4 regions of the Dactylosporangium sp. NPDC051087 genome follow, and region 1 is predicted to be linked to each of the others. Evidence: riboswitches for the same ligand, from Rfam matches in the RefSeq annotation. Region 1 holds a riboswitch; each other region holds the start of a gene.

What was found. A riboswitch is a leader RNA that binds a small molecule or an ion and turns the genes downstream of it on or off. The one in region 1 is predicted to bind cyclic di-AMP.
Region 2: it holds a riboswitch for cyclic di-AMP, as region 1 does, so the genes downstream of both, ACZ6TV_RS01585 (coiled-coil domain-containing protein) here and ACZ6TV_RS00040 (C40 family peptidase) in region 1, are expected to answer to the same signal.
Region 3: it holds a riboswitch for cyclic di-AMP, as region 1 does, so the genes downstream of both, ACZ6TV_RS14120 (C40 family peptidase) here and ACZ6TV_RS00040 (C40 family peptidase) in region 1, are expected to answer to the same signal.
Region 4: it holds a riboswitch for cyclic di-AMP, as region 1 does, so the genes downstream of both, ACZ6TV_RS14930 (C40 family peptidase) here and ACZ6TV_RS00040 (C40 family peptidase) in region 1, are expected to answer to the same signal.

What each region holds. Positions count from the first base shown of each region.
Region 1 is NZ_JBVJIJ010000001.1:1,691-5,724, reverse strand. It holds gene ACZ6TV_RS00045 (LamG-like jellyroll fold domain-containing protein) at 140-832, shown strand; cyclic di-AMP (ydaO/yuaA leader) riboswitch at 940-1,079, shown strand; gene ACZ6TV_RS00040 (C40 family peptidase) at 1,088-2,059, shown strand; gene dcd (dCTP deaminase) at 2,070-2,651, opposite strand; gene ACZ6TV_RS00030 (MarR family winged helix-turn-helix transcriptional regulator) at 2,665-3,117, opposite strand; gene ACZ6TV_RS00025 (pyridoxamine 5'-phosphate oxidase family protein) at 3,184-3,690, shown strand; tRNA gene ACZ6TV_RS00020 (tRNA-Gly) at 3,700-3,770, shown strand.
Region 2 is NZ_JBVJIJ010000001.1:330,089-336,247, reverse strand. It holds gene ACZ6TV_RS01590 (hypothetical protein) at 1-963, opposite strand, end outside; cyclic di-AMP (ydaO/yuaA leader) riboswitch at 1,383-1,526, shown strand; gene ACZ6TV_RS01585 (coiled-coil domain-containing protein) at 1,596-2,570, shown strand; gene ACZ6TV_RS01580 (DHH family phosphoesterase) at 2,658-3,587, shown strand; gene ACZ6TV_RS01575 (hypothetical protein) at 3,668-4,060, opposite strand; gene ACZ6TV_RS01570 (MarR family winged helix-turn-helix transcriptional regulator) at 4,057-4,482, opposite strand; gene ACZ6TV_RS01565 (App1 family protein) at 4,524-5,567, opposite strand; gene ACZ6TV_RS01560 (hypothetical protein) at 5,713-5,994, shown strand; gene ACZ6TV_RS01555 (hypothetical protein) at 6,024-6,159, shown strand, end outside.
Region 3 is NZ_JBVJIJ010000006.1:246,110-252,268, reverse strand. It holds gene ACZ6TV_RS14125 (family 78 glycoside hydrolase catalytic domain) at 1-3,039, opposite strand, end outside; cyclic di-AMP (ydaO/yuaA leader) riboswitch at 3,310-3,463, shown strand; gene ACZ6TV_RS14120 (C40 family peptidase) at 3,471-4,457, shown strand; gene ACZ6TV_RS14115 (hypothetical protein) at 4,534-5,088, opposite strand; gene ACZ6TV_RS14110 (hypothetical protein) at 5,168-6,159, opposite strand, start outside.
Region 4 is NZ_JBVJIJ010000007.1:29,757-35,915, forward strand. It holds gene ACZ6TV_RS14910 (branched-chain amino acid ABC transporter permease) at 1-145, opposite strand, end outside; gene ACZ6TV_RS14915 (AMP-dependent synthetase/ligase) at 142-1,941, opposite strand; gene ACZ6TV_RS14920 (ABC transporter ATP-binding protein) at 2,178-2,942, opposite strand; gene ACZ6TV_RS14925 (ABC transporter ATP-binding protein) at 2,959-3,732, opposite strand; cyclic di-AMP (ydaO/yuaA leader) riboswitch at 4,022-4,169, shown strand; gene ACZ6TV_RS14930 (C40 family peptidase) at 4,177-5,175, shown strand; gene ACZ6TV_RS14935 (methyltransferase domain-containing protein) at 5,218-5,964, shown strand; gene ACZ6TV_RS14940 (Rv0361 family membrane protein) at 5,975-6,159, shown strand, end outside.

The DNA.
Region 1 (4,034 bases):
ATGTCCGGTTATGCGTATGTGGCCCCCCGTTCTGCTTGCGCTTGTCTCGGTGGTCGCGGCCAGTGGCTGCGCGGCTCGCCGGGTGCCTGTCGAGACGCCATCGGCCCCGCCGTCCTCCGGTCGTGGCTCGGTGTCCGCCGTGCCGACCGAGGCGGCCCAGCCGGCCTCGGCGCCGGCAGCCGCCACGCATCCGGCGACCGGCATCCGGTACTCCTTCGACGCCGGCGTCATCGGCCCGGTCCTGGACGGCGCGGGCAGGCTGCCGCTACGGGTCCGCAAGGTCGGCGGGGAGCTGTCCACGGTGCCGCACAACGGCGGACTCGCGGTGCGTTTTCCGCAGCCGTGTGAGCATTACGGTGCGGAGAGTTGTGCCCGCGCCATCCTGCAGAGTGGCCCCGCGGAATTCCTCAATCCAGGAAGCGGCGCGTTCACCTATGGCGCCAGTGTGCTCGTAGCGCCGCATGAGACTTCCAAGGGCGCCAATGTGCTGCAAAAAGGGTTCTCGGTTGGTGACAGTCAGTTCAAGTTGCAGGTCGACGGCGCCGCGGGGTATCCCAGTTGTGTGATTGTCGGCACTTCTGGACCTACCATTTACGTAGCCCTCGCGTCGCTGACCGTGGCCGACGGGCGGTGGCACCGAATCGAGTGTTCGCGCAGTGACGCCCTGCTCACAGTGGCTGTCGACGGTCAGATCAAGGGAAGATCACCGATCCCTCCGTCACTGTCCATAGTGAACCCGGATCCACTCTGTATTGGTGGCAAGGGAACCAGTGCGAACAACGACCAGTTCATCGGTGCAATTGATGACGTGTATGTCACCGGAGTGGCCTGACTTTTCGCCCAATTCGGACAACAATCGTGGATCGACTTGCCCGTTGGGAGCGGTCGCCATACCGTGATTTCCGGTCGGATGGATGTCCGCGCCCAGCACGGGCGCGCCAGACGGCACCGCCGAGTCAAATTTTTGAACCGGGGACCCACCTGCGCCATTTGGGGTGAATCCGCGACACGGTCGCGGTAGGACGACCTTCCCGTCCGAACCCGTCAGCTAACCCGGTAGGCGGCTGGAAGAAGGAGTATCTCCTCGATGCGGCCCAACCGTCTGGTTCGGCTCCTCGTCGCTACACTCGGCGGTCTGTCGCTCGCCGTCGGGATCACCGGAGTCGCCAAGGCGGACCCGACCCCGGCCGAGCTCGAAGCGCAGATCGACAAGAAGTGGAATGAAGTCGAGCCCATCATCGAGCAGCACAACCAGCTCAAGGGCGAGCTGAAGGCCAACCTTGCGAAGCAGACGGCACTCAAGAACCAGATCGACCCACTCCAGGCGCAGGTCGACACCGCCCTCCTGCGGGTCAGCGCGTTCTCGGTCCTGCAGTACAAGACCGGCCGCGTCTCCAGCTTCAACGCGCTGATGACGACCGGCTCGCCGGACACCTTCGCCGAGCAGCTCGTCATGCTCAACATGCTGGCCAAGGACGAGGCCGCCGGCATCAAGGACGTCATGGACAGCAAGAAGGTCCTCGACGACCAGAAGAAGCCGCTCGACGAGCTGATCGCCACCCAGAAGGCCGCCGAGGCCGAGATGGCGGCCAAAGAGACCACCATCAACGCCGAGATCAAGCAGCTCAACGACATGCGCACCAAGGCGTATGGGTCCAGCGGCGCGACCGGCGAGCTGCGCCCCGTCGCCTGCCCGGTCGAATACTCCGGTGGCGACGCCGCGAAGGCCGCGCAGGTCGCCTGCCAGCAGATCGGCAAGAAGTACGTGTGGGCGGCCGAGGGTCCCAACACGTTCGACTGCTCCGGCCTCACGCTGTACGCGTGGAAGCAGGCCGGCCACACGCTGCGGCACTACACGAAGTGGCAGTACTCGGACACGAAGCGCGTCAGCCGGGCCGACCTGAAGGCCGGCGACCTCGTCTTCTTCTACAGCGACCTGCACCACGTCGGCCTGTATGTGGGCGGCGGCTGGATGGTCCACGCCCCGACCTCGGGTGACGTGGTCCGCATGAAGAAGATCGACAGCGCACCGATCGCCGGCTACGGCAGGGTCGGCTAGCTTCCGGTTCCTACGTGGCGGTGGGCCAGGTCCTCCAGTTCTGGTAGGACCGGCTCGCCGTCGGGCCGCGCTGGCCCTGATACCGGCTGCCGTAGACCTCTGAGCCATACGGGTGCTCCGACGGGCTCGACAGCCGGAAGATGCACAGCTGCCCGATCTTCATCCCCGGCCAGAGCATGATCGGCAGATTGGCCACATTGGACAGCTCGAGCGTCACGTGCCCGGAGAACCCCGGGTCGATGAACCCCGCGGTCGAGTGCGTCAGCAGCCCGAGCCGCCCGAGACTCGACTTGCCCTCCAGCCGCCCGGCCAGCTGATCGCCGAGACTGATCACCTCGAGCGTCGAGGCGAGCACGAACTCACCCGGGTGCAGCACGAACGGCTGCCCGTCCTCGACCTCCACCATCGCGGTGAGATCGTCCTGCTGCGTCGCCGGGTCGATGTGGGTGTACAGGTGGTTGTTGAACACCCGGAACCAGCGGTCGAGCCGCACATCGATGCTCGACGGCTGGACCAGGTCTTTTTCGAAGGGCTCCAGCCGAAGTTGGCCGTCGGCGAGCTCTTTTGTCAGGTCACGGTCGGAGAGCAGCACGCTGTCGACCCTATTACGCCGCCTCTTCGGCGGCCCTCGCGGTCGCCTCGTTGATCTTTTTGATGACTTTTGCAGTGATCGCCAGCTCGTCCTCGTCGAACTCCTCCAGCGCCCCGCGCATGTGCCGCCCCAGCGGCGCGAAGAACGCCTGCGCCAGGTCCTTCGCCGGCGGCCGCATCACCAGGTGTACCCGCCGCCGATCGGCCATGTCGTGCCGCCGCTCGACATGGCCGGCCCGCTCGAGCCGGTCCAGCAACGCCGTCGTCGCCGCCGGACTCAACCGCAACGTCCTGGCCAGCTCCCCGGGCGTGAGCGGCGTGTCCTCCTCCGCCGCCCGCCAGATGTACGCCACCGCGTTCATGTCCGTGCGGTGCAGCCCGTGCGCCCGCGTGAACACCTCCACGAACCGGTCCGCCTCGAGGTTGAACTGCCGGAGGAGGTCGATCAGCGCGTCGGTGTCACCCACCGGACCATTGTCCTTCATTCGTGGAATCACACACTTTTCGTACACGTGTACGAGTAACTTGGAGGCATGGCGACGTGGGCATCATTCTCCGCGGCCGAGCCCCTCCTGGCGACGGCCATCCGCACCCTGATCTGCCAGTACGGCCCCGGCATGGGCTACCTGGCCACCATCCGCCCCGACGGAGGACCCCGCGTCCACCCCGTGATGCCCGTCATCACCGATGAGGGCCTCTACTGCTTCATCCTCCCCTCCCCGAAACGCCACGACCTGGACCGGGACGGCCGCTACGCGCTGCACAGCTTCCCCGCCGAGGACACCTCCGACGAGGCGTACCTCTCAGGCCACGCCGCCCCGGTCATGGATCCCCTGGTCGTGGCCGCCCTCGCCCTGCAGATGCGCGCAGCCCAACGCGTGGACTGGAAGCTCTACGCCCTCACCATCGAGGTAGCGATGATCGTCCAACGCGACTCGCCCCTCACCTCCACCAAGACCCTCTGGCGCGACCGCTTAGCCCGAGTTCCCAGGGCCCGCCGGAATGGTCCGTGCACGACGCCCGCGGATTCGGTACAGTAGGCGTCGCTCGCGGGTGTAGTTCAATGGCAGAACATCAGCTTCCCAAGCTGACAGTGAGGGTTCGATTCCCTTCACCCGCTCGGACCTGGGGACCCCCGGTTCGCGGAAAGCGCGAACCGGGGGTCCTTCGCCATTCCAGCCTGGGGCCCGAGCCCCAGACCCCACGATCTGTGGTGCTCACCGTCGTGGCTCCGACTACCAAGCACCTTCATCCCCTTGTCGGCTGGCACCTAGCTGTCGGATCGGGACGGTCTTCGAGCAGTTGCCGTCGCCAATCGGCGAAGCGCGCGCATGGCGCTGAGGTGGTCGGTGTCGGCGCCGCAGAAGGCGAACCGTCTGTCGGG
Region 2 (6,159 bases), 330 kb from region 1:
GCCGGGTCGGCGGCCGTACTCGCTGGTGCTCAGGACGAAATCGGGGCCGTCGCCGATGGTGAGGGCGCCGTTGATGTTGGCGCGGGACGTCACGTAGGCGGCACTGGACCCGGTGAGTTTGCCGTCCTTGTCGAGGTCCCAGCGGACGATCCGGGCGTTCGCCGGTTTGGGCGAGTTGACGCCGCCGAGATCCTTCTTGAACTCGGCGGTGATCAGGGAGTTCGGTGAGCTGCTGCGGTCGAGGCTGATCGACGAGATGCGCAGCCGGCGGTCCGGCGGCTGCACCTGCGGCGTGTAGTAGCCGATCTGCGGAATCGCGTACCGGTAGTCCGCCGCGTAGGCCTTCTTGTCGTGGATGCCGATCTTCTTGCGCGACGCGTCGGCCCTGGTGCGCCAGATGGTGTGCAGGTCGAAGACGCGGATGGCGTAAGTGTCGGCGACGTACAGGTGGTGGCCGACCCACGCGATGCCGCCGACGTGGGACTTCACGGCCTGGAAGTTGTTGCCGTTGCGGAAGGGCACGACGAGCAGGACGTGCCGGTACTCCGGCTTGCCGGAGTCGTCGTAGTTGACGAACGTGATGCGGCTGCCTCGGTTCGTGCCGTCGCGGCCCTTGTCGTCATACCAGGTGGCCGCGATGACCCGGTGCCCGTTCCAGCGGCCGTCGGCGTCGGCGTCCCACGAGCCGGTGATGCCCTGCGGGATCCAGGTGGTGCCGTCGTTGTCCTCGTCGTTCCAGCAGAACTGGGTCGAGTCCGCGGTCGGCGGCACCCCACAGGGCGCCTGGGCGCTGTGGTTCATGTCGCCGAGGACGTGGGTGAGCGTCGTGTTGGAAATCTTGCCGTTGAGCTCTTCGATGGCGTCTGAGAACGTGGTCGAGCGGTCCTGCAGTCCGTATTCCTGCTCCGATCGGTTGATCTCGGTCGGCTGGAAGTCCGCGAGTTGCTCGAAGAGGTCGATCAACGAATGGGCCGATCAACGAAACGGATCGACGAAACGATCGACGAAGAGCACCCGCGCGAAGCCACGCAAGCGCGTCAACCAGGACCCGTACCCGACCGGGGAGCCAGCAAGCACAATGCCCGGTATCGCACCCGTTCGTGTTCGAAAAAGAGCTGGCGTGTTCGAAGAAGAGCAGGTCAGCAGTGACGCTGAGCGATCACCGGGTTGCGTAGAACGACGGCGGTTGCGCAACGCGCAGCATCGATTCAGTGATTTGCGTCACGTGGTTTTCTTTTGGCAGGCTTAGGCGACCTGCTGGGATGGCACCGTTTCGAGAGGTGCGTCACAGCGGCGCACAATCGGTGCGCTGCGCGGGCGAATAGCCCTGGGTAGGCTGGCCGTCGGTCTCGTCCGACAGGGCGCCGCCCCCGCGGCGCCGGACAGGACTGCCGCCTAATCGCCGGTGCGAACCCGGCGAATCGGGGACCCAACCGTAACTGGGGTGAATCCGCGGGTGACCGCGGTAGGGATCGTTCCGTCCCGAACCCGTCAGCTAACCCGGTCGGCGGCCGACGGAAGGAACAACGAGCCAGATGTCATCACGACATCCCGGACGGCGGATTTCCGCCGCCCTGATGGCGGCCGTGACGGCCATGACGACGGTCGCCCTGTGCGCGGTGGCCGCCGCGCCCGCCGGCGCCGAGCCGGGTGACGACACGGGCGACGAAGGATCCAACGCGACGCTCGCTCAGGTCCTCGACGAGAGCACCCGCGCGTGGATCGAGGCGAAGGACAAGTTCGACGCCTCGGTGAAGAGCCAGGCCGATCTCACCGCCAAGCTCGCCGCGACCGAGACGGAGCTCGCGAGGGTCACCGAGCAGGTGTCCGCGATCGCCGTGGCGGCGTATCAGACGGGGCCGCTGAGCACGTTCGTGGCGCTGATGGACTCGGGCAGTCCGACCGGGTTCGCGGAGCGGGCCGGGTCGATCGACGAGATCGCGCGGCACAACGACAACCTGCTGCGCGACCTCAACCAGCTGAAGAAGGACCAGGCGGCGCAGAAGGCCGCGCTCGAGGGCGAGGTCAAGCTCCAGCAGGAGCAGGTGGCCGTGATGGCCGCGAAGAAGAAGGAAGCCGAGAAGGGGCTGTCCCAGGCGGGCGGCCCGAGCAACGGCTTCGTCTCCGCCAACCTGCCGTTCGCCGCCCCCTCGCCGCGCAACTCCAGCGGTGGCTGGTCGGCCGAGAGCTGCAAGCAGAACGACCCCACGACCAGCGGCTGCATCACGATGCGGACGTTGCACGCGATGCAGCAGGCGCAGGGTGCGGGCTTCAAGCGGTTCGTCTCCTGCTACCGGCCGAGCGGTCCGTACGAGCACCCCAAGGGCCGTGCGTGTGACTTCTCGGTGCAGGCGAAGTCCGGCTTCGGCGGGGTCGCGGCCGGGGAGGACAAGGTCTACGGGGCCAACCTGGCGACCTATTTCGTGAAGAACGCGGACCGGTTGGGCGTCATGTACGTCATCTGGTTCAAACAGGTGTGGACACCCGCGGTCGGCTGGCACCACTACAGCGGCGTCGGCGGGGACCCCTCCAGCGACCACACGAACCACGTGCACCTGTCCATGCTGTAGCCCTCACGTCAGCGGACGGCCGGCCGATAGGGCAACTGTCGACCGGCCGACGCAGCGTGAGGGGAAACCGAAGTGAAGCACCGACTCGTGACGCGCAGCGACTTCGACGGTCTGGTGTGTGCCGTCCTGTTGCGTCACCTGGACCTCATCGGCGACATCACGTTCGTGCACCCGAAGGACGTCCAGGACGGCACGGCCGAGATCGGGCCCAACGACATCCTGACGAACCTGCCCTACGCGCCGGGCGCCCATCTCGTCTTCGACCACCACCACTCGGAGACGCTGCGCAACCCGGGCGAGAAGAGCAACTACATCATCGACGCCGAGGCGCCGTCCGCGGCCCGCGTCATCTATGACCACTTCGGCGGCGCCCCGCGCTTCCCGAACGTGTCGGACGAGCTGATGGAGGCGGTCGACAAGGCCGATTCCGCGCAGTACGACATCACGGACATCCTGCAGCCGGTCGGCTGGACGCTGCTGAACTTCCTCATGGACAGCCGCACCGGGCTGGGCCGGTTCCGGCAGTTCAGGATCTCCAACTACCAGCTGATGATGCAGCTCATCGACGCGTGCATCGATCATCAGGACGTCGAGGAGATCCTCGACCTGCCGGACGTGGCCGAGCGCGCCGAGCTGTTCCGCGAGCAGCAGGAGCTCTTCGTGGACCAGCTGCGGCGGGTGAGCCACGTCGAGGGGGACGTCGTCGTCGTGGATCTCCGCGACGAGGAGGTGATCTACGCCGGGAACCGGTTCATGGTGTACGCCATGTTCCCCGAGGCACGGGTCTCCATCCACGTGATCTGGGGCAAGCAGAAGCTCAACACGGTGTTCGCGGTGGGCAAGTCGATCCTCGACCGCACGTCCCCGACCGACATCGGCTCGGTGATGCTGCAGTACGGCGGCGGCGGCCATCTCGCGGCCGGCACCTGCCAGGTCCCGCACGACGAGTCGGAGCGGGTGCTCGCGGAGATCGTCGCCAAGGTGGGCGCTCCCAGAGCCGCCGTGCTGAGCAACTAGGGCTGAGCAACTAGGGCTGAGCAACTAGGGCTGAGCAACTAGGGCTGAGCAACTAGGGCTGAGCAACTAGGGCTGAGCAACTAGACCAGCGCGTTGGCCCGGTCGGTGACGTGCAGCAGCACCCGGCCCGCGATGTCGAGCTCCTCGGGGGTCAGGTCGCCGTACAGCGCGGCGGTGATCCCGTCGATGCCGGCACTGATCTCGTCGTAGCGCTCCTGGCCCAGCGCGGTGAGCGAGATGTCCCCGGTGAACAGCGCGGGGTCGTCGACGACGGCGGCGACGAGCGCCGGGTCGGTGCGCAGCCCGGTCACCATCCGGGCGACGAGGTCGTCGCGGGAGAGCCGCTCGCCATGGGTGAGGTTGATCGCCACCCACTGCTCGAACGTCGTGCCGGTGCGCTCCAGCAGGCGGTCGAGCACGGCGCGGGTGGCGCGTTCGGCCTGGCCGAGGATGCGGCCGTTCAATGTGGTCACGGGGTCTCCTTGAGTAGGGCGTTGAGGTCGTCGACGAACGCTGACCGGCGATCGGCGGGCAGCGGCGCGAGGAGCTGCTCCATGAGGTCGCGGACGATGCCGACGGCCCGGCCGGTGGTCTCGTGGCCGCGCGGGGTCAGCGCCAGCTGCACCGCCCGCGTGTCCGACGGGTCGGGGAGCCGGTCGAGCAGCCCGGCCGCTTCCAGGGTCCGGGCCAGCTTCGACACGTACAGCGGCTCGAGACCGGTGTGGTCGGCGAGCCGCTTCTGGCTGGGCCGCTCCGTGCCGGCAAGCCCGTAGAGGGTGGCGAGCAGCGAATACTGCGCGTGGGTGAGCCCGACGGGCGCCAGGGCACGGTCGACGGCGACCCGCCATTTCATCGACAGCCGCCAGACCAGGAACCCAGGAGTCGGACCACTCATGGGAGAAACAGTACATGGCTATAGTAGCCATGGCTACTAAGTCAGAGGATCTCCGTGTCGCGCAGGAGGCGCCACAGGCCGGCGCCGTCCGGCGCCCGCAGCCAGCGCCCCGCGGCGAAGGACGAGGACGGCAGGCGGCGGGTGCTCTCGACCGTGGTCGGGAAGCCGCCGGCGAGGACCGCCTGGGTCGGCGAGAGGTGCCGGATCGCGACGGCCGCGACGCTGTCCGGGTGCTCGGCGACGAACTCCGCGTAGATCTCCGGGTCGTGCTGCCCGTCGTCGCCGACGAGCAGCCACCGGACGTCGGGGAACTCCGAGGCGAGCCGCGCCAGGGACGCTCGCTTGTGCGCCTGGCCGGAGCGGAAGAACCGGTCGGGCTGCGGCCCCCAGTCGGTCAGCAGGAGCGGGCCCGCCGGGTACAGGTGCCGCGAAAGGAACCGGGTGAGCGTCGCGGCGACGTTCCACGCGCCGGTCGAGAGATAGAAGACCGGGGCGCCGGGGTTGGCGTTGACGAGGCGCTCATAGAGCACGGCCATCCCGGGCACGGACGCGCGGGCGTGCTCGTCGAGGACGAACGTGTTCCACGCGGCCAGCAGCGGGCGCGGCAGCGTGGTGATCATGACGGTGTCGTCGACGTCGGAGACGATGCCGAAGCGCACGGTGGGGTCGATGATCCGGACCGGCGCCTCGACCGGGGCGCTGTCCTCGCTCTGCAGCGTGACGGTCGCCCAGCCCGGGGCCAGGTCCGCCTCGATGACGGTGTCGATGAAGCCGCCGCGGTCGCAGCGCACCTCGCACGTCCGGTCGCCGGCCGTGATCCGGACCGGCGCGTTCGCCACGGAGACGGCGGTGAACGAGCGCCAGCCGCGCAGTTTCTTGAGCCGCTTGCCGGGTTTCGGGTCCAGGCGCGCGAGCAGCACCCGGCCGAGGACACGGACCCAGCCGGGGCCGCCGTAGCCGGTGTACGGAGTGACGGCGACCTTCCACCCGCGCAGCCGGAGCCGCCGCTCCAGCACGTCGTGGAAGGCGTCCTCGATGCGCGCGGCGCGGTGCAGGCGGACGGGACCTGAAGGGGTCAACGACACGCGCCAACCCTGTCACAGCGCCCCCGGTGCCGCACCATCACACGGATGGTGACAGTTACACGACGGTGGCATGAATCCGTGAGCCCGAACACATCCCGCGCTTCTAGCGTTGGTGTTAGCAGGAACACACACCAAGGGGTGAGAGATGGCAACTACAACGTTCGAGGCGGTGCGAGCCGAGGCGCTGTTCGTTTCGGACCTGCAGTGCTCGCAGGCTCCGAGACGCGACGAGATCCGTGCGGCGGTGGCCACCACGCTGCGGCGGGTCGGCATCAAGGGCTGCGCGACCCAGGTCGCCGGCGAGTTCGGCGACCACCCGGACACGGCGGTGGCGCGGATGGCGTGGGCCCTCGCGCTGGTCCGCTCGACCTACCCGGCCCACCGCAACGCGCCGCGGTCGGTTCAACTGCTGACCCGCAGCGCGTGAAAAACATCGAAGATGGGTATCGCGCGCACATGCAGGAACTTCACGTCTCACTCGACGACGCTCAGCTCAGCCCGGCGGCGCAGAAGCTGCAGGAGCCTCTCGAAGCCCAGCTGAGCTCGGCGCTGCAGCGCGCCGCCGAGGTCGTGGAGCAGGACTACCACGGGG
Region 3 (6,159 bases), on a different contig from region 1:
CGCGCCGGTGGCCGTGGCGTACCGGTACTGCCCGGCCGCGCCGTACGCGACGGTGGCGGTGCCGGCGAACGCGCACGTGCCGGTCTCCGCGGCGCACGGTGTCCAGGTGTCCGCGGCCGTCGGCGGCGGGGTCGTGTAGCAGGCCTTGGCGACGTTCGGCGCGGGGTCGCCGAAGACGCCGTTGGCGCAGGCGGTGCCGTTGGACGGCGTCGCGTAGGCGAAGCGGCCGGCCGCCCCGAACGCCACCGTCCGGGGTCCGGTGAACGCGCAGGTGCCCGTCTCGGCCGCGCACCGCGGCCACGCCCCCGGCAGCGCGGTGGACCCGGGCGGTGCGACGGATCCGGTGAAGTGCCAGACGCCGGAGCCGACGGTGTAGACGGTTTCGACGCCGCCGGCGGACACCTGGGAGGCACCCGGCGGGCCGGCGGTGGCGTCGCCGCGGCCGAAGTTCGGCACGTGAACGGTCGCGGTGGCGCCGACGGGCACCGTGACGTCGAGCGTGACCTGTCCGCCGGTGACGGTCCACGCGCTGGCGACGGTGCCGCGGACGGTGTCGACGGACGCGGCGACGTGGGTGAGCCCGGCCGGGATCCGCGGGTCGACGGTCAGCGTCGAGTAGGCCGGCCCGGTCGGCTGGATGCCGGCCAGCTGGGTGTAGAGCGAGGCGTTGACGCCGGACCACATCGCGTGGTCGTGGGTCTCCATGTTGGACTGGTAGGTCCACTGCTCCCACGGTGTCGTCGCGCCGCGGCTGATCTGGTAGCCGAACCCCGGGTAGGTGGTGGTGCCGAGCACGGTCGCCGCCACGTCGATCCGGCCGATCCGGGCCAGGGCGTCGACGAGGAACCGGGTGCCGAAGATGCCGGTGTCGAGGTGCCCGCCGTTGCGGTTGAGGATCGTGTCGACGAGCCGGGCACCGACGGCGGTGACGTTGGCGTCGGGGACCATGCCGAAGGCGAGCGGCAGCACGCTCGTGGTCTGCCGGCCGCCGCCGTAGCTCGCGCCGTCAGCGTTGAGGAAGCGGGTGTTGAAGGCGGCTCTGATGCTGTCGGCGAGTTGGGTGAAGCGGGTCGCGTCGGCGGTCTGGCCGAGCGCTGCCGCGGCTTTCGCGAGGGTCTGCGCCTGCCGGTACGACAGCGCCGTGTTGACGATGGACACCTCGCTCTGGCAGGCGCCGGCGCTCGGGTTGCCCTGACCGCCGCCCGCGTTCGGGCCGAGGTCGGGCGGGCACCAGTCGCCGAAGCCGGTGGTCCAGATGTGGCCGGGGACGTTCGCGGCGTTGGTGTCGACGAAGCGTTTCATCGCCGGGTAGTGCGCGGCGAGGGTGTCGCGGTCGCCGTACTGCTCGTACAGCGCCCAGGCGAGCACGACCTGGTTGCCGCCCATGTCGGGCTGCTGCGCGTTGCCGGCGTCGTTCGGCAGTGCCGTGCCGGGCGGCATGTCGGCGAGGTACTTGGCGTAGAAGGCGTTCATGCCGAACTCGCGGATCGACGCGTCGTGGTACGCCTGCACGTCCATGCCCGGTGGGGTGCGCTCGTCGCGGACGGGGTTGTCGGTCGGGATGCTCATCGAGTTGTTGAGGATCGACCAGCGGTTGTTCTGCCAGATCTGGTTGAGCAGCGCGTCGGACGACGTGAACGTCCCCGTGCTCCGCACGTCCGCGTGGACGACCCGGGCGTCGAGGCTGCCGGCGGTGGGCGTGCCGGGGAAGCCGGTGACCTCGACGTAGCGGAAGCCGTGGTACGTGAACCGCGGCTCGTACGTCTCGGCCGCGCCGGTGCCGGCGAGGGTGTAGGTGTCGGTGGAGGCGGCATTGCGGTTCGTGGCGGTGTCGAGCATCCCGTCGGCCCGCACCTCTTCCGCGGTCCGCAGGCGCACGGTGGTGCCGGCGGCGCCCTGGGCACGCAGGCGCACCCATCCGGCGATGTTCTGGCCGAAGTCGTACACCCAGACGCCCGGTTGCGGCTGGGTGAGCCGCGCGGCCGGGCGGGTGGCGACGACCCGCATCGGCGGCAGCGTCGCCGCGGTCAGCGGGCCGGACGGGGCGGCGACGGTCCGCACGGCGCGCCATCCGGTGTCGTTGTAGCCGGTCTGGTCCCAGCCGGTGCGTTCGAGCCGGGCGTCGTAGGTCTCGCCGGCGTAGATGTCGTTGGCGGTGATCGGGCCGGTCTGCCACTTCCACGACGGGTCGCTGACGACGGTCTGGTGGGTGCCGTCGGTGTACGTCACGTCGAGCAGCAGGATCGCCTGTCTCGGGCCGGTCCAGCGGAAGCCGTACGGGCTGAACCGCGGCCCGTAGCCGTCGCCGAGCCACAACCCGACGGCGTTGCCACCGGCGCGCAGGGCGGCGGTGACGTCGTACGTGCTGTACAGGTTGCGCCGCTCGTAGGGGGTGTTGGCGGGCGCGAGGACCTGGTCGCCCACCTTGGCGCCGTTGAGCCGCAGCTCGTAGAAGCCGAGCCCGTGCACGTAGGCCCGTGCGCTCGCCACGGCCTTGCTCTGCAGCGTGAAGGTCGCGCGCAGCATCGGCGCCGCGGTGGTGGACGTGTCGGGGCTGATCCACTGCGCGCCCTTCCAGTCCTGGGTGCCGAACAGGCCGGTCTCCCAGCGGGCGGGGGCGCTCCACGCGGACGGCTGGTCGGCGGCGTCCCAGGCCTGCACGGCCCAGTGGTAGGCGCGGGCGGGCTGCAGAGCGGGCCCGCCGTACGGCACGGCGATCGAGGTGCCGGTGCCGACCTTGCCGCTGTCCCAGACGTCGGCGCTGCCCGGGCTGAGCCGGCCGGGTGTGCTGGCGACGAGGATCCGGTAGGCGGTCTGCCGTTCGCCGTTGGCCGTCGCGGACAACCGCCAGCTGAGGGCGGGCCGGGTGTTGTCGGTGCCGAGCGGGTCGCCGGTGTTGTCGACGCGGAGGTCGGCGACGGCGATCTGGCCGGCCGCGGCGGCGGCCGGAGTGGTCGCCACGGCGGTCGCCGCGACGGTGATCGGGACTGCGAGGACGGCGGCGGCCACGCATTGTCCGACGCGATTGTGAACGAACATGGCGGTGTCCTTCACGTTAGGAATTGAAACCTTTCAATTCTGCGTTGCCTCAGGCTAACAGCGCCGCCGCCTCCAGAACCAGCACGCTTTTTGGAAATGTGTCGAATTGCTCTGGGTCGTCCGCAGGGCCGCCTTGGGTCTGCGTTAAGTCCGCCTTAGATCGAGCGCCTTTGCTCTTCCGCGCGGTTACGTTTGTGCTGGCTGCCGGACGTCGTCGCCCCGCCGGGGCGGCCCGGGCAGCCGCCGCCGAGTCGCCTGCCGCGCCCGCTGTCCGGGCGTTCGCCGACGAGCCGGGGAACCATCCGGGGTTTGTCCCATGGGGTGAATCCGCGCCCGCCACACCGCCACACCGGGGCGCGGTAGGGCGCGCCTTCTTCTCGCCCGAATCCGTCAGCTAACCCGGTAGGCGGTCCGCGAAGAAGGACTGTGCCGTGTTCAACGGACGCACGACCATGCGCACCGCGGTCGTCGCGCTGGCGGTGGCGGCGCTCATCGCGCCCGCCGGTGCCGCACGCGCGGACCCGACCCCGGAAGAGCTCCAGGCCCAGATCGACAAGGGCAACAACGAGGTCGAGCTCGTCGTCGAGCAGTACAACAAGGTCAACGGCGACCTCGAGGCCACCCAGGCGGCGATCGCGAAACTGCAGTCCGACCTGGTGCCCCTGCAGGCCGACCTCGACGCCGCCCAGGACGAGGCCACCGCGTTCGCCGTCAACGCCTACAAGTCCGGCGGCAACCTCGGCACCCTGTCGCTCATGCTCGGCGCGAGCTCGACCGACGCCTTCACCGGCCGGGTCGGCACGCTCCAGCAGATCTCCCGCAGCCAGCAGCGCGACCTGACCGCCTACAGCACGGCCAAGGACACCTTCGACGCCGAGCAGCGCCGCCTCAACGAGACCCTCGCCGCGCAGAGCCAGCAGAAGACCGAACTGGCCACCCGCCGCAAGAAGATCGAGGGCGACATCAAGCGGCTCGACGCCCTGCAGGCCAAGGCCGAGGCCGCCGCGGCGGCCGCCGCGAAACCCAAGACCACGGCCCCGGCGACGAACCCGGGCAAGCCCCCGGCGGTCTCCGGCAACGCGGGCAAGGCGGTCAACTACGCCTGGGCCCAGCTCGGCAAGAAGTACGTTTGGGGCGCCGCCGGCCCGAACACCTTCGACTGCTCCGGCCTGACCATGATGGCCTGGAAAGCCGCCGGCGTGACCCTCCCGCACAACGCCGCCCAGCAGTGGGGCAAGGTGCGCCACATCTCCCGCAGCCAGCTGGTCCCCGGCGACCTGGTCTTCTACAACGGCCTCGGCCACGTGGGCATCTACATCGGCAACAACCAGATCATCCACGCCCCCAACAGCCGCACCGTCGTCAAGGTCGCCCCGATCGACATCGACAGCCTCTACGGCTACGGCCGCCCGGGCTGACCTCCTCCGCAAGTCGGCACCGACGGCGCCCCGCCTCTCCCCCGTTGAGGCGGGGCGCCCGCCGTCGTGCTTGTCGCTACGCCGCGTCGAGGCCCGGGCAGTAGGTGGACGCCTCGGCCGTGGCCGCGTCGAGCTTCTTCTCGAAGTCCGGGTCGGCGACGCCCTCCGGGGTGAGCATCCTGCCGAGGGTCCCGACGAGCGCCTGCAGCGCCGCCTTCAGCTTCGGGTCGGCGGTCGCGGTCTCCTTGTCGACGGCCGTCTTGAGCCGCTCGACGAGCGCCGCCCCGTCGGCCTTGGCCTTGTCCTTGGTGGCCTGGTCCTCTGCGGTCGCCAACTTGAGGAGCACCTCGAGCAGCTGCGTCTTCTCGGCCTCGAAGGCCGCGATGACGGCCTTGCAGATCCGCTCCGAGTCCCCCTTCACACCGGCCGGCTGGCTCGCCGCCGCACCGGACGGGGCACCCGCCCCCGTGCCCGACGCCGTGCCCGACGCGGCACCTGTCGCGGCACCGGACGCGGCGCCACCGGCCGGCGCCGCGTTCTTGCCCGCCTCACCGGCGTCGGTGCCGCAGGCCCCGCTCAGTCCGGCCGCGAGGGCAAGGACCAGTGCCGCCGTCATCGTGCGCATGCGCATGACGCGCGCCTCCCCGTTCGTGGTCGTGAAAGTCCAAGGATCATAGACGCGACGGCACCGGCACGCCCGGCTGCCGACCTCACAGCCAGGCGATGACCCGCGAGGAGGCGTCGAGGTTGTCGGCGGGGACCAGCGACGCGGTGCCGGCCTTGAGGTCGACGATGACGACCTGCTTGTCGACGACAGCGGCGAGCACCTCGCTGTCCGGTGCCGGCTGCCAGGTCTCCGGGTCGTCGTACAGTCGCACGTCGATGCCGCCGGAGGGCAGGGTGAGGATCGGGTCCTTGCCGATGGCCCGCGTGGCCGGGTCCACGGTCTGGAAGGTCCGGGTCTCGGTGGTGTAGAGGACCGGGCGGCAGGTGCCGGGGACGAAGAGCAGGCTGTTGCCGCCGACGGTCGTGCCCGCGAGGATCGTGTCGGCGCCGTGGAACGCGCCGTCCTTGGTCAGGTCGGCGTCGCCGGTGCGCTCCTTGAAGTGCAGGGCCTCCTTCGCGGAGCCGATGGAGACCGCGACCCGCTTGCCGCACACGGCGGTGGGGTGCCACATCTTCGGCGAGTCCAGCAGCTTCGGGGTCTTGCCGCCGAGGACCGCGACGGTGGTGGTGTCGGCCTTGACGACGGTGGTGGTGTCGGTGATCTCGACCGACACCTGCTGCGGCATGCTCTTGCGGCGGTCGAACTTCACGTGCGTGTCGTCCAGCCACTCGCCGCAGTCCAGCTCGGACGTGGCGCTCACCTGGGTGACGCCGCCCAGGGTGTACTTCTCCTTCTTGACCTTGTCGAGCACGGTCGCCTTGCCGGCGAGGTCGGCGACGACCAGGTCCTCGGCGCGGCGGAACGAGACGCGCTTGCCGTCCGGCGAGACGCGCAGGCACAGGCTCCTCGGCAAGGCGTCGGCGGCGATCTGGCGTTCCTTGCCGTCGGCGATGGTCCGTGCGGTCACGACCTTGCCGCTGCGGTAGAAGAACGTCTTGTGGTCGGCGGAGAGCTCGTAGTCGAAGTCGTCGGAGCGCGGCACGTCGAACGGCGCGATCGACATGTGCCCGTCGGCCTCCTGGGTGAGCAGCTTCA
Region 4 (6,159 bases), on a different contig from region 1:
GGACGGCCCCTGCCAGCATGAACGCCGGCTGGGCGAAGGAGATGACCCGGGTGGCCTTGTAGATGATCACGAACCCGAGGCCGAGCAGCGCGTAGACGCTGCCCGTGCCGATGCCGCGCAGGACGCTCTCGACGAAATCCTTCACACTCGGCTCCCGTACATGTCGTCGACGAGCGCGGCGAAGGTCGTGGCGACGGCGCCGCGGCGGACCTTCTGCGTCGCGGTGAGCTCGCCGTCTTCGTGGTCGAGCTCCTTGGGCAGCATCCGGAACGTCTTGACCTGCTCGACCGGGTTGTGCACGGCGTTGACCGCGTCGAGCACGCCCTGGATGAGGGCGAGGACCTCGGGCTTGGCGGACAGGTCGCGGTAGGTGGTGTAGCCGATGCCGCGGCGCTGCGCCCATTCCCCGACGGTGTCGAGCTCGATGCCGATGAGCGCGGTCAGGAACGCCCGGCGGTCGCCGATGACGACGGCCTCCTTGACGAACGGCGACGCCTTCAGCTTGTTCTCGATCTCGCTCGGCGCGACGTTCTTGCCACCGGCGGTGATGATGATGTCCTTCGACCGGTCGGTGATCCTCAGGTGCGTGCCGTCGACCAGCTCGCCGACGTCGCCGGTGCGCAGCCAGCCGTCCGCGGTCATCGCCTCGTCCGTCGCCGCCTGGTTGCGGAAGTAGCCGGCGAACGTGCCCGGGTGCCGGGTCTGGATCTCGCCGTCGTCGGCGATGCGGATCTCGACACCGGGGTGCGCCTCGCCGACGGTGCCGAGCCTGACCCGGCCGGGACGGTTGGCGGTGCTGATCGCGGTGTTCTCGGTCATGCCGTACACCTCGAACATCGGCACCCCGATGCCCATGAAGAACCGCAGCACGTCGGGGGCGATGGGGGCGGCGCCGCTGGCGGCGTAGCGGACCCGGCGGACCCCGATGCGCTCCTTCAGCGCCCGGTAGCACAGCAGCCAGCCGATCGCGTACCGCAGGCGGCTGCCCGCGGTGTGCCGGCCGCCGTTGGCCTCCAGGGTGGCGCCGATCCGGTCGGCGACCCGCAGCCAGAGCCGCGCGTTGGCCCGCTTGACCGGCGACGCGCCGGCCAGCCGGACCGTGACGCCGGCCATCATCTTCTCCCAGATGCGCGGCACCCCGAACAGGATCGTCGGCTGCACCTCGCGCAGGTCGGCCTGCACGGTCGCGATCGACTCACCGAAGTGCACGGTGACGCCGGCGGCGGCGTTGAACCAGACCGTGAAGACCCGCTCCGCGACGTGGCACAGCGGCAGGTACGACAGGGTCAGGTCACCCGGCCCGGGCGGCGGGTCGGAGAAGCCGCCGCCCTCGATGAGGACCCGGATGGCGAAGTCGACGTTGGCGACGGTGAGCATCGCGCCCTTGGGCCGCCCGGTGGTGCCGGACGTGTAGATCAGCGTCGCGACGTCGCCGGGCTGCGACGCGAGCTCGACCGGGCCGTCGTCCGCGTGCGACGCGAGGAGGTCGCTCCACGCGATGAGCTTCGGGTTCTTGTACCGGCCGCGGATGCCCCGGGGTTCGAGGTAGACGATCCATTCGAGGTCCGGGCAGTCGGGAAGGACGGCGAGGGCCTTGTCGACCTGTTCCTGGTCCTCGGCGAAGAGCACCCGGGCGCCGGAGTCGGCGAGCATGTGCCGCACCTCGTCGGGCGGGTTCGTCGGGTAGAGCCCGACGGTCGCGGCCCGCACGGCGACGGCGGCGACGTCGACGAAGAGCCACTCGGAGCGGTTCTCCGACTGGATCGCGACCCGGTCGCCGGGCTGCACGCCGAGTGACCTGAGCGCCCGGGCCACGGTCTCCGCGGTGCTCCAGTAGTCACGCCAGGTGATCTCGCGCCAGATGCCGCGGTGCTTCTCCCGCAGCGCGACGGCGTCCGGGGTACGTTCCGCGTGCTGCTTCACCAGATCAGCGATCGTCATGCGTCCTCACTTCGTTCCGGGCGCCTGACCGCAGGCTGACCTCCTGATGACCGGCCCGAGCCGCTCCGCTGGCCGGTCATGCGTCCTCACTTCGTTCCGGGCGCCTGACCGCAGACTGATCTCCTGATGACCGGCCCGAGCCGCTCCGCTGGCCGGTCATGCGTCCTCACTTCGTTCCGGGCGCCTGACCGCAGACTGATCTCCTGATGACCGGCCCGAGCCGCTCCGCTGGCCGGTCATGCCGCCTCCACCTCGCCCAGGTAGGCGCGCAGGACGTCGGGGTTGTTCTGCACCTCGGCGGGGGTGCCGGTGGCGACGGGCACCCCGAAGTCGACGACCATGACCCGGTCGGCGAGGTCCATGACGAGGCCCATGTCGTGCTCGACGAGGATCATCGGGATGCCGAGCTCCTCGCGGACGTCGAGGATGAAGCGGGCCATGTCCTCGGTCTCCTCCAGGTTCATCCCGGCGACCGGCTCGTCCAGCAGCAGCAGCTTCGGCTCCATCGCCAGGGCCCGGCCGAGCTCGACGCGCTTCTGCACGCCGTACGGCAGCAGCCCCACCGGCAGGCGGCGCCACTGGGCGAGCTCGAGGAAGTCGACGATGTCCTCGACCACGGCCCGGTTGGCGATCTCCTCGCGCCGGGCGCGGCCGAGCCACGCGATGGCGGCGAGGGTGCCGTAGCGAATGTGGTGGTGCCGGCCGAGCATGAGGTTCTCCAGCACGGTCAGGTGCTGGAACAGCTCGACGTTCTGGAAGGTGCGGGCCACGCCGAGCTTGGCGACCTTGTCGGGGCGCAGGCCGGTGAGCTCGACGTCGCCGAGCTGCACCCTGCCCTGCTGCGGGCGGTACACACCCGAGATCACATTGAAGATCGACGTCTTCCCGGCCCCGTTGGGCCCGATGACGGCGAAGAGTTCGTTGTCCGCGACGGTGAACGAAACACCGTCGATGGCTTTGACGCCGGCGAAACTGAGCCGGACGTCTTCGAAACGCAGCACGGCGACTCCTGATTTCCTATGACAGCCAGCGTTTGCGGCGCTTGTAGTGCTTCACGTCGCGGAAGGACCGCTCGGCCCGTCCCAGGTAGAACTCGCGGATGTCGTCGTCGGCGAGCAGTTCGGCGGCGGGCTTGTCGAGCACGACCTTGCCGGTCTCCAGCACGTATCCGTGCTCGGCGATGGACAGCGCCATGGTCGCGTTCTGCTCGACCAGCAGCACGCCGGTGCCGGCCCGGTTGATCTGCACGATCAGGTCGCGGACCTGCTCCACCAGGCGCGGCGCGAGGCCGAGGCTGGGCTCGTCGAGCAGCAGGTACGCCGGGTCCGACATGAGCGCCCGCCCCATCGCCAGCATCTGCTGCTCGCCGCCGGAGAGGTAGCCGGCGACGCTGCCGCGGCGCTGCGCGAGGACGGGGAAGAGGCTGTACATGCGGTCCATGGCCTCGGCCCGGCCCTTGGGGCGGGTGTGGGCGCCGAGCCGCAGGTTCTCCTCGACGGTGAGCTCCGCGAATGTCCTGCGCCCCTCCATCACCTGCGAGACGCCCCGCCGCACGATCGCGGCCGGTCGCAGCCGGTGGATGGGTCTGTCATCGAGGGTGATCGCGCCTTTGGTGACGGCGCCGTCGTGCACGCCGAGCAGGCCCGACAGGGCCCGCAGCAGCGTGGTCTTGCCCGCACCGTTCGCGCCGAGCAGCGCGACGATGCGTCCTGGTGGGACCTGCAGGCTGACGCCCCGCAGGACCAGCATCACGTCGTCGTAGACGACCTCGAGGTTCTGGACACGCAACATCCGGTGACGCTCCTCCGGGGGTGTTCGGAGTGGGCGAACTATGTGCATCGACGGTGAATAAAGTTACGTGTATTTAACCGGGTTCCAGAGCAGAATCAAGCCCCAAATATGTGTCCGTCAACACTCGGTTCCGTGTTGTGTCACCGTCCGATGTGGAGCGACAACCCGTGGTGATACGGACTTTTGGGGTAATAGATATTGAACAACTCGCGCGGGTTTCGCTTCGCTGGTGATCACGTTAAGTTAGGTCCGGCCTGCCCGGCAGTCCGTCGCCCAGCCCGGGCGGCGCCGGCAAGCGCCGCCGAATCGAGCGCCGTCACGGCGCTGTGCGAGCCGGGGACCCAGGTTCCTTGGGGTGAATCCGCGAAGCCGCGGTAGGGCGCACTCTTCCCGCCCGAACCCGTCAGCTAACCCGGTAGGCGGTCGGTGAAGAAGGGTCATCCCTTGTCCGTCGGACACCGCGCCAGACGATCCCTGCTGCGCACCCTGATCATCGGGGCCGTGTCGCTGGTCATCGTGGCGCCCGCGAGTGTCGCCAAGGCCGACCCCACGCTCGCCGAGATCGAAGCCCAGCTCGACAAGGTGGGCGACGAGTTCGAGGCGACGGTCGAGGCCTACAACAAGGTCAACGAAGAGCTCGCCAACGCCCAGGCGGCCAACGCCGAGCTGCAGAAGAAGCTCCAGCCGTTCGCGGACAGCGCGGCCGCCGCCACCGCCAACGTCGACGTGCTCGCGGTCGCCGCGTTCAAGACCTCGGGCAACTTCGCCACGCTGTCGGTCATCCTCGGGTCGCAGTCCTCCGACTCGCTGATCGACCAGCTCTCCACCCTGCAGCAGATCAACAAGCACCAGCAGGCGGAGATCGGGGCGCTCAAGGTGGCCCAGGCGGAGCTCGCCGACGAGCAGAAGAAGATCGACGACACGATCGCCGCGGAGAACGCGAAGAAGGCCGAGCTCGAGGTCAAGAAGAAGAAGATCGAGGGCGACGTCAAGAAGCTCGAGGACCTCAAGCGCCGGGCCACCGCGGCCGGCAGCACCAAGACCACGGCCGCGACGAAGCCCGCCGGTCCCCCGCCCGCCGTGTCCGGCGTGGCGGGCAAGGCCGTCACCTTCGCGTGGAACCAGATCGGCAAGCCCTACAAGTGGGGTGCGGCCGGGCCGAGCAGCTACGACTGCTCCGGTCTCACGTCGGCCTCGTGGAAGGCCGCCGGCAAGAGCATCCCCCGGGTCGCCCAGGATCAGTACCGCGGCACCGCACGCGTCTCACAGGCCGATGCGGCAGCCGGTGACCTGGTCTTCTTCGGCTCCTCCACGAGCAACATCACGCACGTCGGGCTCTACATCGGCAACGGGCAGATGATCCACGCGCCGACCACCGGCAAGACCGTGCAGGTGTCCTCGACCAACCGGAGCAACCTGCGGGGCTTCGGCCGCGTCAGGTAGTCCCGTCCTCTCTCCAGAGGCCATGCCCGGCAAGATTGGGGCATGGCCTCTTGGGATCCCGAGCAGTACCGCCGCTTCGCCGAAGAGCGGGCGCGGCCCTTCCACGAGCTCGTCGCGCGCATCCGGACCACCGCGCCGGTCGCGGTCGTCGACCTCGGCTGCGGGCCCGGCGCGCTGACCGCGACGCTCGCCGAGCGGTATCCGGACGCGGCGGTGCTAGGCATCGACTCCTCCCCCGAGATGCTCGCCGACGCCGCCCCGCTCGCCACGCCGCAGCTGTCGTTCCAGCTCGGCGACATCGCCGGGTGGCGGCCGCAGCGCGGCTCCGTGGACGTCATCGTCGCCAACGCCTCGCTGCAGTGGGTCGGCGACCACGCCGCGCTCATGCCGGTGCTCGCCGCGGCCCTCGACGACGGGGGCACCCTGGCCTTCCAGGTCCCGACCGGCGGGCCCATCCTCCCCGAGGACGTCCTGGGACCCGCGCGGCTCGGGCCGCGCGGCGCGACGCCGGTGCGGGAGCCGTCCTGGTACGTGCGGACGCTCGCCGGGCTCGGCCTGACCGTCGACGCGTGGGAGACGACCTACTTCCACGTGCTGCCGGGCGAGGACCCGGTCCTCGAATGGTTCAGCGGGACCGGCCTGCGCCCGTATTTCGACGCGCTGTCCGGTGCGGAGCTCGACGAGTTCCGTGCCCGGGTCGCGGCCGCGCTGCGCGAGCGGTACCCCCGCGAACCCTTCGGGACGATCCTGCCGTTTCCGCGACTGTTCGTGGTGGCACGGCGAACCTAAGATCTCGGCCGTGGAGCAACCGCGCAGCCGCCGCAGCTCGGCGAAGATCGTGCTGGCCGTCGTCGCCGTCCTGGCAGCCCTGTGCTGCTGCGGCGGCGGCGCGGGCGCGTTCTTCTTCTTCAACGGCGCCACGAAGGCCGCCGGCGAGGCGACCTCGGCGTTCCTGACCGACCTGCAGGCCGGGGACCTGACGGC